Regions from separate parts of the Nitrincola nitratireducens genome, predicted to be linked through region 1. Evidence: riboswitches for the same ligand, from Rfam matches in the RefSeq annotation. Region 1 holds a riboswitch; the other holds the start of a gene.
What was found. A riboswitch is a leader RNA that binds a small molecule or an ion and turns the genes downstream of it on or off. The one in region 1 is predicted to bind thiamine pyrophosphate.
Positions count from the first base shown of each region.

Region 2: linked by a shared signal. The riboswitch ahead of D791_RS12740 (TonB-dependent receptor) and the one ahead of D791_RS02480 (FAD-dependent oxidoreductase) in region 1 are both predicted to bind thiamine pyrophosphate.

Region 1 covers NZ_AONB01000002.1:179-7,148, forward strand. The annotation lists gene D791_RS02475 (NYN domain-containing protein) at 99-572, shown strand; TPP riboswitch at 825-926, shown strand; gene D791_RS02480 (FAD-dependent oxidoreductase) at 1,019-1,936, shown strand; gene thiS (sulfur carrier protein ThiS) at 1,979-2,176, shown strand; gene D791_RS02490 (thiazole synthase) at 2,178-2,939, shown strand; gene D791_RS02495 (thiamine phosphate synthase) at 2,936-3,535, shown strand; gene pyrE (orotate phosphoribosyltransferase) at 3,532-4,176, opposite strand; partial or broken gene D791_RS02505 (exodeoxyribonuclease III) at 4,343-5,115, shown strand; gene rph (ribonuclease PH) at 5,167-5,940, opposite strand; gene D791_RS02515 (YicC/YloC family endoribonuclease) at 5,939-6,889, shown strand; gene D791_RS22150 (hypothetical protein) at 6,826-6,970, opposite strand, start outside.
Region 2 covers NZ_AONB01000015.1:35,076-39,664, reverse strand. The annotation lists gene D791_RS12740 (TonB-dependent receptor) at 1-1,957, opposite strand, end outside; TPP riboswitch at 2,011-2,113, opposite strand; gene D791_RS20410 (hypothetical protein) at 2,245-2,400, opposite strand; gene D791_RS12735 (DNA recombination protein RmuC) at 2,397-3,710, opposite strand; gene D791_RS12730 (DUF938 domain-containing protein) at 3,958-4,589, shown strand, end outside.

The sequences.
Region 1 (6,970 bases):
TTATAGTTAGCTCGTTGATTCAGTTATAGTATCTATGATGAGTTCAGGGTTATCATCAGGTAGTCCCGATCCTCCAATTCATATCAAGAGAATCTGTTTTGACCCGAATAGCCATTTTTGTCGATGTTCAAAATATTTATTACACCACACGTCAAGTATTTGGACGGCAGTTTAATTATCGTGCTTTTTGGCAGGCAGCGAGTGAACTTGGCGACATAGTGCTTGCTACTGCCTACGCGATAGATCGTGGAGATTCACAGCAGCAAAAGTTTCAGGATGCCCTGAGACATATCGGATTTGATGTAAAGCTCAAGCCCTATATTCAACGTGGTGATGGCTCTGCCAAAGGTGACTGGGATGTCGGTATTACTATAGACGCATTGCTTTGTGCAGAGGCTGTCGACCGAGTAATTTTATTGTCTGGAGACGGTGATTTTGATTTATTATTGCACACCCTTAGGGAGCGATATCAGGTTTATAGTTATTTGTTTAGTGTTCCTGGGCTCACCGCCCATTCGTTAATTGCAAGTGCGGACGAGTGGGTTTCTATAGATGACTCTTTACTGCAATAGAGTATATGAAGCTTCTTTGCTACTGCCACCCTTGTATTTTTTATATTGATGACTCTTTAGGAAGAACTCCTATATACAGGCTAAGTCTTTATCTTGATAATCTCATCAAGACAGAGCGCAAGGGATTGTGATTGCCTGAAGGATTCAGGCCTCTGTCTATCTCACAGGATCGTGGCTCCGCTGCAAGGAAGCAGCACACTAATTGTCTCTCTCCACCTCTCTTTACACTCTGCTAGCCACTCTATATCATCAATGCATCCGTTGGGGTGCCGTGAAAGGCTGAGAAGTTTTATAAACTAACCCATCGAACCTGATACGGGTAATACCGGCGAAGGGAACGGTGATCTTCTTGTGCTTTGCCATTCCCCCATGCTTATTCCCCATACGTTTAATCCGCTAATTTTAATATTTGCATATCGCTCATATTGACCTATCTAGGGGGAATGATGAGAGTACAAGTAGTAGGTGCAGGGGTTGCAGGTCTATGCGTTGCAAATGAGCTATCTTCTCGCGGTGTTGAAGTCAGCTTACATGACACGTATCGTCCGCCAGGTCCGCATGCATGTTCATGGTGGGCAGGTGGCATGCTAGCGCCCTTCTGCGAAGGTGAAAGCGCCGAAGAGCCCGTCATACGCTTGGGTACACGTGCAGCATCTTGGTGGCAGAAGTTTACGGGCGCTGTTGAGTATAAAGGCTCGTTAGTTTTATCGTCCAAGCGTGATAAAAATGAGTTATTGCGTTTTGCCAGTATGACTCGCCAGCATCGCTGGGTGGATCACCTTTCTATTGCTGAGTTAGAACCCGACTTAGCCGGTCATATACGTCAGGGGCTCTATTTCGACTCTGAAGCTCACCTCGACCCCAGAGTTGCGCTGGCACGTCTTGTCGATACTTTAGCATCTCAGGGTGTTGTATGTACTCAAGAGGAGCCTTTAAGTGACATACTCACAATCGATTGTCGTGGGTTAGCAGCGAGGGATGCTTTAGCTGATCTGCGCGGTGTTAAAGGTGAAATGGTAATCTTAAAGAATCCTGAACTTAATATTAGTCGTCCAGTTCGCTTTATTCATCCGCGTATGCCTCTATATATCGTACCACGAGGGAGTGGGGTGTATATGCTGGGTGCGACGATGATTGAATCTTCAGATCGATCTCGTATTACTGCTCGTTCGATGTTAGAACTTTTATCGGCTGCTTACGCTCTTCATCCTGCCTTTGCCGAGTCTGAGGTTCTTGAAATTGGCGTGGATGTACGTCCAGCCTTCCCAGATAACCTTCCGAGAATACGACGCAGAGGCAACAGGCTATTTATTAATGGCCTTTATCGGCATGGCTATCTATTGGCTCCTGCTTTAGCGAGATGACCGCAGACTACTTATTGACTCATAAACAACCGGAGTTGATGGATGAATGTACTATTTAATGGTGAGAACGTAGAAGTAAGCGCCTCAAATTTGGCAGAGTGCTTGGTTTTGTTAGGTGTTTCAGATCAGCATATTGCAACCGCCGTGAATGGAGAGTTTGTACCTCGTTCTCAGCGTCATCAATTACAATTGACAGAGGGAGATCGGCTAGAAGTCGTTTCCCCTATGCAAGGTGGCTAACATGGCTAGATTTTACGATGTCGACATCACAAATCCTTTGATGCTGGGTACGGCACTTTACCCTTCTCCTGCAATATTGAAAGACGCTTTTAAAGTATCTGGTGCCGAAATTGCGACAGTGTCTTTACGTCGTGAGCAAGGCGCAGGACAGGATTTTTGGTCTCTAATTAAGTCTATGAACCTGCGTTTACTTCCTAATACAGCAGGATGCTATTCAGTGAAAGAGGCCGTGACAACTGCGTATATGGCACGAGAAGTCTTTGATACACCTTGGATTAAATTAGAAGTTATCGGTCATACGGATACATTACAGCCAGAACCCTTTGCATTGGTTGAAGCCGCTCGGATTCTGAGTGAGGATGGATTTCAAGTTTTTCCTTACATGACGGATGATCTGGTTTTAGCGGATCGATTGGTTGAAGTGGGTTGCCGAGTATTAATGCCCTGGGGAGCACCTATTGGCTCGGGCTTAGGCCTGAACAACGAGTATGCACTAAAAACCTTACGAAACTACTTTCCTGACATTCCTTTAGTTGTAGATGCCGGAATCGGTCTTCCTTCTCATGCCGCTAGAGCAATGGAGCTAGGTTTCGATGCTATTCTACTGAATACCGCTGTTGCCAAAGCGCAAGACCCTGTCAAAATGGCGCAGGCATTTTCGCTAGCTATCCAGGCTGGTGCCCTAGGTTATCAGGCTGGACCGATGGAAGTGCGCGATATGGCATCTCCATCCACCCCCGTGATAGGTAAGGCCTGGTTATGATGTCTCTCCCCATTTTCTATCCGTTGCTCGATTCTGTTGAAGGAGTTGAGCTGGCTGCGCGATTAGGTGTTCGTTTTGCACAACTTCGGATTAAGTCAGGAGGGCATGAGACGATACGAGATAACATTCGTCAAAGCCTAGCCATTGCCCGTGAGGCCAATATGATGTTGGTGATTAATGATCATTGGCAGTTGGCCATAGAAGAGGGGGCTGATTGGGTGCATTTAGGGCAAGAAGACCTTATCCAAGCCGATGTAAATGCGTTACGCAGAGCAGGGATTTCGTTAGGTATCAGCACTCACTCACAAGAAGAACTTGAGCGTGCACTCTTGTTAAATCCTGACTACATAGCACTAGGCCCTATTTACCCTACGCAAACGAAGTCGTTGACTTGGTCTGCGCAGGGGCTAGGGCGTATTTCTGAATGGAAAGCCCAGCTGGGTCAGATTCCGCTTTGTGTCATAGGTGGCATTACGTTGGAGCGCTCGAGCGCTGTTTTAGCATCAGGTGCTGACATCATTGCCGTCGTGAGTGATGTTTCGTTGCATCCTGACCCGTCCGAGCGCATTCGTGAGTGGCTAAGCTGCTACTGTTAGGCAACACCGTAGCTGTCTCTGTAGCGTTTGATGGCGTCTAATTGCTTGGTTAAGTCGCCGCGCTCTTGCAAGTAATCAATTAACAGATTGAGTGTAATAATACTGGCAACAGGGATGTTGAAATCCAATTCTACTTCTTGGATAGCGGAGAGTTCGCCCGTTCCCTTTTCTTGACGATTCAGTGCAATCAGAACACCAGCAGGTTCCGCATTGGCCTGTTGTATGATCTCCATGACTTCACGGATAGCTGTGCCTGCCGTGATAACATCATCAATAATTAAGGCTCTGCCAATCAATGGCGCGCCAACCAAGCTACCGCCCTCGCCATGATCCTTCGCTTCTTTGCGATTGAACACATAAGGTGTGTCAATATTATGATCAGTGTATAACGCGACGGCCGTGCTCGCGGCTAATGGAATACCTTTATAGGCAGGACCTAATAGAACGTCATATTCTATTCCGGAATTAATCAAGGCCGCTGCGTAAAATTTACCCAAACGTGCCAGTGCTTCCCCTGTACAGAATAAACCTGCATTAAAGAAATAGGGGCTGACACGTCCTGACTTGAGCGTGAACTCGCCAAATCTGAGGACATTTTTTTCAATAGCAAACTCAATAAACTCACGTTGATAGTCAAGCATTTTAGTATTTCACTGGTTTTGTCTGATGGTGTGTGAACAATAATACCTGTCTGATCCCATATCCGTCATTAATTGATTGGATATAAATTTCATTTTTGGTCGCTTCCCGATACAATCTATAGTCAATAAGTATAACTGGCTACTTGCTCAATGGGGCTAACTTACTATGCGCGTGATTTCATTCAATACACAGGGTATTGAACAAGCAGCTGAAAAAGGCTTTTTTGACTGGATGGTTAAGCAAGATGCAGACGTTGTCTGTTTGCAAAGTTTGCGAGCCAAAGAGTATCAGCTGGATGACGAACGCTATCATCCTGAGGCTATCATGCCTATTTCTTTGATGCGTTCGAGGATGGATTCAGTGGAGTCGCGATCTACACTCGACATGTGCCCAAAGCCATCATGACTGGCCTTGGGTTTGAACAGTGTGATTTTAATGGGCGCTTTATCCAAGCGGATTTTGACAAATTCAGCATATCATCGTTGACGATCCCATCTGGTCTGAAAAGTGATGAAGCGCAAGCGGCGAAAATGGAATATTTAGATTTATTTATGGGGCACTTGAAAAAGACACTCCGTAAGCGTCGTGATTTCATTTTTACAGGTACGTTCAATATTGCACATAAACCAATAGATTTGAGTAATTGGTACGTCAATCAACGAGTGTCTGGCTTTTTGGCCGAAGAGCGTGTCTGGATTGAAGAAGTTTTTGGTGAAATGGCTTTTGTAGATGCATTTCGTCAGGTGAATAAGGCGGAGCGGCAGTACACTTGGTGGCCGGAGTATAACCGTGCCTGGAAGCTCAATGAAGGTGCGCGGTTAGATTATCAAATCACCACGCCGAACTTGCGTAAATCAGTCAAGTCTGTGTCTATTTACAAAGAGCAGCGCTTCTCTGAACATGCGCCTCTAATTATTGATTATGACCTGACATTTTAAACTTAGAAACATGAGAGAGGACACGAACAGTGCCCTCTCAGTATCTTGTTCTTAGGTGTTTGATAACGCTGTTTTTTGTATCTCTAACAACTCTTTGATGCCTTTTTGGGCAAGCCCCAGCATTTCATTAAGCTGTTCTTGCGAGTAAGCGGCACCTTCTGCTGTACCTTGAACTTCAATGAAGCCTCCTTGGTCTGTCATAACAACATTCATGTCGGTTTCGGCATCAGAATCTTCGTTATAGTCCAAGTCTAGAATGGCTTGGCCTTTGTGTATCCCAACGGATATAGCAGCGATGGCTTGTTTTAGCGGATTGCCTTTTACCGCGCCATTTTTGTCTCGGCGTAAAACATTAATCGCATCGACCAGCGCTACATAGGCTCCGGTTATAGAGGCTGTACGGGTTCCACCATCGGCTTGAATGACATCACAATCAATTAAAATTGTGTTCTCACCGAGTTTTTTAAGATCTACCGCGGCACGCAACGAGCGCCCAATCAGTCGTTGAATTTCAAGCGTCCGTCCACTTTGTTTACCCTTAGTGGCTTCGCGATCATTACGTGTATTGGTTGCACGCGGCAACATGCCGTATTCTGCTGTCACCCAACCGGAGCCTGAGCCACGAAGAAAACGAGGAACACCACGGTCTACAGAGGCAGTACAGATCACCTTGGTATTTCCAAACTCAACCAACACAGAGCCTTCGGCATGCTGTGTGAAATTACGAGTGATTTTTATCGGGCGCAACTGGTCGGGTGCACGCCCACCGGCACGCAGTTTATCCAGACCCAGATTTTTTAGCTGCTCAGACAGCGGAGAACTCATGGTGTTTCCTTTCAGTTGTATGCATAGAGCTGGACGCTCAGGACTGTTAGAATTGATTGCCTATTCTAAACGAGAAGCGATGATTATGACACGCAGCATGACAGCTTTTGCACGCCAAAGCCAAATCCATCAATCCTGTGAGCTGACTTGGGAGCTGCGCTCTGTTAATAGTCGTTATTTAGAACTTCATTTTAAATTACCTGAAGTATTTCGCTCGCTGGAGCCATTACTGCGTGATGTGCTAAAAAACCGTTTTGCGAGAGGAAAAATTGAGTGTGCGCTTCGTTATCAGGCAGAAGAGGGCACCGATCAACTCGAGCTTAACCAAGCATTGGTCAGCCAGTTAATTGTGCTGTCAAAACAGCTGAACGATCAGCTAGAAACATCTCATCCTATCTCGCCTCTTGAGTTGATGAAGTGGCCGGGTGCGTTGCAAACGCAAACGTTGAATATCGAAGCCTTGTCCCAAGCTGCATTGGCTGCCTTTCACCTTGCTGTAGATGAGCTAGAAAGTGCAAGGGCGAGAGAGGGGGCACAATTAGCGCTGCTGATTCAGAGTCGTATAGATGATATTCGCTTGATACTGGATAATGTTAAACAGATATTACCTGAGTTACTCGTCGCCCAAGTCATGCAGTTAGGTACGAGGCTGGAGAGTTTTAAGGAACAGTTAGATCCAAGCCGTTTGGAGCAAGAGATGGTGATCTTGGCACAAAAAGCGGATGTTGCCGAAGAGTTAGATCGATTAGAGACCCACTTGCAAGAGGTTGAGCGAGTGTTGGGGGTAGAGGAGGCCAGTGGGCGGCGCTTGGATTTTTTAATGCAGGAGCTTAACCGTGAGGCGAACACTTTAGCCTCTAAATCGATTGCCACACTCACGACTCACTACGCGGTGGACTTGAAGGTGTTGATTGAGCAGATGCGAGAGCAGGTGCAGAATATTGAATAGATTCCTAGGTGGAAAGTTATTACCTCATGAAAGCCTGCCACGGTTTGCTTGGTGGTATCCAACACCACCTTTTCAGGCAAC
Region 2 (4,589 bases), on a different contig from region 1:
GGTTGCGTCCCCACAAACGCACAGACCAGTTATTTTGTTGATAGCCTATGTGGGCATTGACCCATGTGTAATCCCAGGACTTGGCATCATGGCTGTCCGAGAAGTAGAACGCATCTTTCCCTTCAACACTCACGCCACTAAACCAGCCCTGCCCACGGTCATAGGCAAGCCCTAACTGGTACTGCCAATGAGGGGCATGGGCCACATCACGTTGATGAATCCGAGCACGCGCGTCCTTAACCTTGGTCTGCAACAGCCCTAGCGCACCTTGAACGCTCAGGCCATTATCCAACGCATACTTAAACTCGAACTCGGCACCTGTGTTATTGACCTGATCGGCATTAAACAGATAATCCACAAAGCCATCGGCGGGATTACTGGATGCCATAAAACTACCTCTTAAATGCGCATCTTTACGTTGCTGATAAAACAAGCTGGTTTGCGTGATTAAACGGTCATCCAGATAACGCCCTTTCGAACCGATTTCATAATTCCAAAGAGACTCGGTATCAAAAATGAGTTGCTCGTTGCTTAACTGCGCTGGGGTAAAACCTCCGTTGACGCCACCCACTTTATACCCTTTGGAAAGGCTGGCGTAGATCGACGTTTCGGGCGTTAGAAAATGCTCTAACGCAAGACGGCCACCCCACAAGTCTTCATTTTTGCGATAGGAGGCACGAACATTGTCATCAAATGCCGTTCGGCTGTGCTCAACACGTAAACCCGATGTTAAGATCCAGTCTTCAGACAAGAGTGTTTCCAGCTCACCGTATAGGGAAACACGCTCCGTTTTAAAATCACTGGTGATTGTCCGACCAGCTCGCGGTAGACCATTGCGAAAAACATCGCGCTTTAGGTCGCTGTCTTGATGAAAACCATGAAGGCCTGCGGTCCACTGCGTGGTGCCGTTGAAAATTTCCTGACCGGGCAAAGACACAAAACGCAATTCTGCCGTTGTTGTGTTGTATTCACGCACATACTCATCGTAGGAGCTGTAACCCCAAGGATGGAAACCGTTAAATGCCCAATCTTCATCGTATCCATAATCACTGCGCGTGTTCGAATGGCTCAGACGTGTCTCAAGTTGATAGACATCGTGGCCTGTCCAAATCGATTTAAGCGCAAAGGCTTTGCTGATTTGTCGATCCCGACCCGGCTCATCCGAAAGCGTTGTGCGGGTGTTGTCTAAACTAAAGGCGTCGTAACCGTTGTTAATATCGGCGTAAAATCCCGTCAAGTCCATTAGCCAGTCATCGGTAATCGCAAATCTCAATTTGGCGCGGATGAAGGTTTCATCAATGTTACTGGTGTTTTTACGGTTCAGGTGGTCATTGCGCATAAAGCCATCACTTTTATTTTGTGAAATGGCTAAGCGTAATCCTGCGGTATCTGTTAGCGGTGTGCTGTAGATGGCGGTTAAGGAATGCGTATTGTAATTGCCAATCGTGCCTTCAAGACTGCCTTCCGGCTGAGTCGTCGGGTCGTTTGATTGCAGGTTAATTAAGCCTGCAAGCGCATTACTTCCGTACAAGGTGCCTTGCGGGCCTCTTAACACTTCAACTTGCTTAATATCCATCAGAGTTGCAGAGGCTGCAATGCTGCTCATGTCGATTCCATCTAACAAGACCCCGACCGATGGATTGACGTGTCCAACAAATTGGCTGCGCTCACCCACCCCACGCATTTGATAAAAGCGTGCGCGTGAACTGCCTTTCGCCGAATTGACGTTGGGCGTTAAAGCTAAGACATCTTCCAAATGCTGGGCTTGGCGCGCTTCAAGTGCCTCTTCGGAAACGGCCGTCACACTGGCTGGCGTTTTAAGTTGTGTCGTAGGGCGAAAGCCTGAGGTTACCAGAATTTCATCCAACACAACGTTTGAGGATGAGGTTTGCGCCATGGCAAAGGGGGTGCTGATAAAAAGTGAGGTTAACACAAAACCCGATAATTTAGGGCTCATATACAGTCTCCGTTGGTGATCGAAGACCCGGTCGCGCGTGAGATTATAGATGACTCTGTGAGTTGTCCTATTCCTACGCCGGCATCATCCGGATCAGGTTCAAAGGGTTCGCTTAGCATCTCAGGCATTTAAAACATGCCACCCCTTAGGATTTAATTGCTGTTGTATACAGCAGCGCGCAAGTATAGCGATTTAGGCGCGCTAGGTTAAGCTAAATGAGCAGAAAGTGCGGACGCCTCTCGTGTTTCAATGATATTTACCAGTCGCATCATCCGGCGAAGTAAAAACTAGGTCTCGGAGCGCTCCTCGTTTACCTCGGCGATAAAATCAATTTCCAGCTCCGCTTTTTCGGTAAAATACTCTGGCAACTCCGCTTTGATGCCAGGTGCAAGGTTTTTAAACTCCCCCACCTGCTTCACTAAATTGCCTCGCCCACTGATCAACTGCCCCTCGGCGGAGACATAGCACTCACGGCCGTATCCAATCCTTTTTTCACTTTTTCGAAGCTGCTTAAAAAGCTATTCAGTTTTTTAAACACTTGCTCTGCCTTGTCTGCCAATAATGCCGTATGCTTATTCTGATCTTCATAACGCCATAACTGTCGCACAATGTTAAGACTGGTCAACAAGGTCGTGGGCGTGGCGACCAGTACATTGCGTTCGATGGCTTGTTGAAACAGTGTTTCATCGGCCTTCAAGGCTTCGACAAACGCCGATTCAATCGGAATAAACATAAACACCATTTCAGGTGAGTTTAAGCCAGGTAAACGGTAATAATCACGATCCGCCAACTCCTTAATTCGACTTCCGATGGCCTGCACATGCTCTTTAAGCGCGGCTTTACGCTCCAACTCCTCCTCTGCATTCACATAGCGCGTGTAGGCATTCAGTGAAACCTTGGCATCAATGATCAAATGCTTATCATGTGGCAAATAGACAATGGCATCTGGACGCTGCCGACCTTCTTCGGTATTGATGCTGACTTCACGCTTATAGTCTTTACCGATTTGCAGGCCGGATCGATCCAATACATTTTCAAGCACCAGCTCGCCCCAATTCCCTTGCAGCTTTTTTTGGCCTCGCAGAGCCGTTGAGAGCTGATGAGCCTCTTCAGTCATTTTATGATTCAGCTCTTTTAACGAGGCCAGCTCTTTGCGGAGCTCTCCCTGTTGCAACGTTTCGCGATGATGAATGTGTTGAACCTCTGTTTTGAAGGTGTCAATCGACTGCTGGAAAGGCGTGAGGACGGCATTCAATCCTAGACTGTTTGTTTCGTGCAAGGCTTTGGCCTTAGCCTCCAATATTTCCTCGGACAAGACTTTAAAGTGTTCAGACAAACTGTTCTTTTGCTTCTCAAAACTGGCCACTTCCCGAGCATGGCTGGCTTCTCGCGCTTTAAATTCTGTTTTAATCTGGGTGAGCTCATTGTTGAGCTGGTTATACTCGTACAACAAGGCATCATGGCGATCGGACAGAATTCTGCGCTCATCATTTAAGGCATCTGTGAGGCGGCGTATGCTCACTTCAGCCTCTTTGTATTTTTCATACGACAGTTCTAAGCGCGTATTTAGCTCACTAAGTTTGGCTCTAGCCGCAGACACCTCCTCGTTAAGCTGTTTATGCACGTATTGCAACTCAAGCAGTGCCGTTTCTTTCTGTTGCAGCTGGCTTTGCGCTTCGTCATATGAGGCTTCCAGCAGGCTAATGCGCCGCGAAAGCTTAACACTTGCCCCTAGGTAACCCACTATTAGCATCATCAACCCGGTTAGCTAAAGGAATCAAGCTGTTTATATCAACGGGCATGGTATTTCCTAATCAATTAAAGGCTGACGAAAAGACAACAAAGTGCAGATTCAAGCTAACCAGCTAATTTTACATGGATAATTGCGAAAACTGACAATAAACCTTGTCATCTTGCCTATAAATTCCGTACTTTATATAGCAAGCGTATAACTGACTCTCTTTAATTGTAATCTCCTTTACTATGCCAAAGGTAACCCAGTGAGCCAATCATCCTACATGCAACCCCATCTGGCCAAACGCTTAAGTGCACCAGCTGCATTACGCAATCGAGAGCCTATTCGCCAAGCACTTGCCGCGCATTTGCCCAGCCCGGCATCTGTTTTAGAGATCGCCTCTGGCACAGGCGAGCATGCTCTGTATTTGTCTGACAACTTAGCTCAAGTCACATGCTGGCAACCCACGGATATAGACAGTGCTGCGCTTGAAAGTATTAATGCCTGGCAAGCCGACGCTACAACAAAGACTCTGCTGTCAGCGGCGTTCTTTGATGTATTGGCTGACACCCCCCCGCCCCTTGCGACGTTTAATACGCTGATTGCCATCAACATGGTGCACATTGCGCCTTGGACGGCAACGGAAGGATTAATGCGCTTAGCCAATCGACATCTGTCCGTTGGAGGAGTCGTCTACTTATATGGCCCCTACTGGCAATCTGGTGTTGAACCAGCGCCCAGCAATCTTGCGTTTGATGCTTCCTTACGCGAGCGCAATCCGCTCTGGGGAATTCGGCATTTAGACGAAGTCGTCGAACTGGCACGATGCCACCAATTACACCTGAAAACCTGCATTGATATGCCCGCCAACAACCTATCGGTCATTTTTATTCGCAA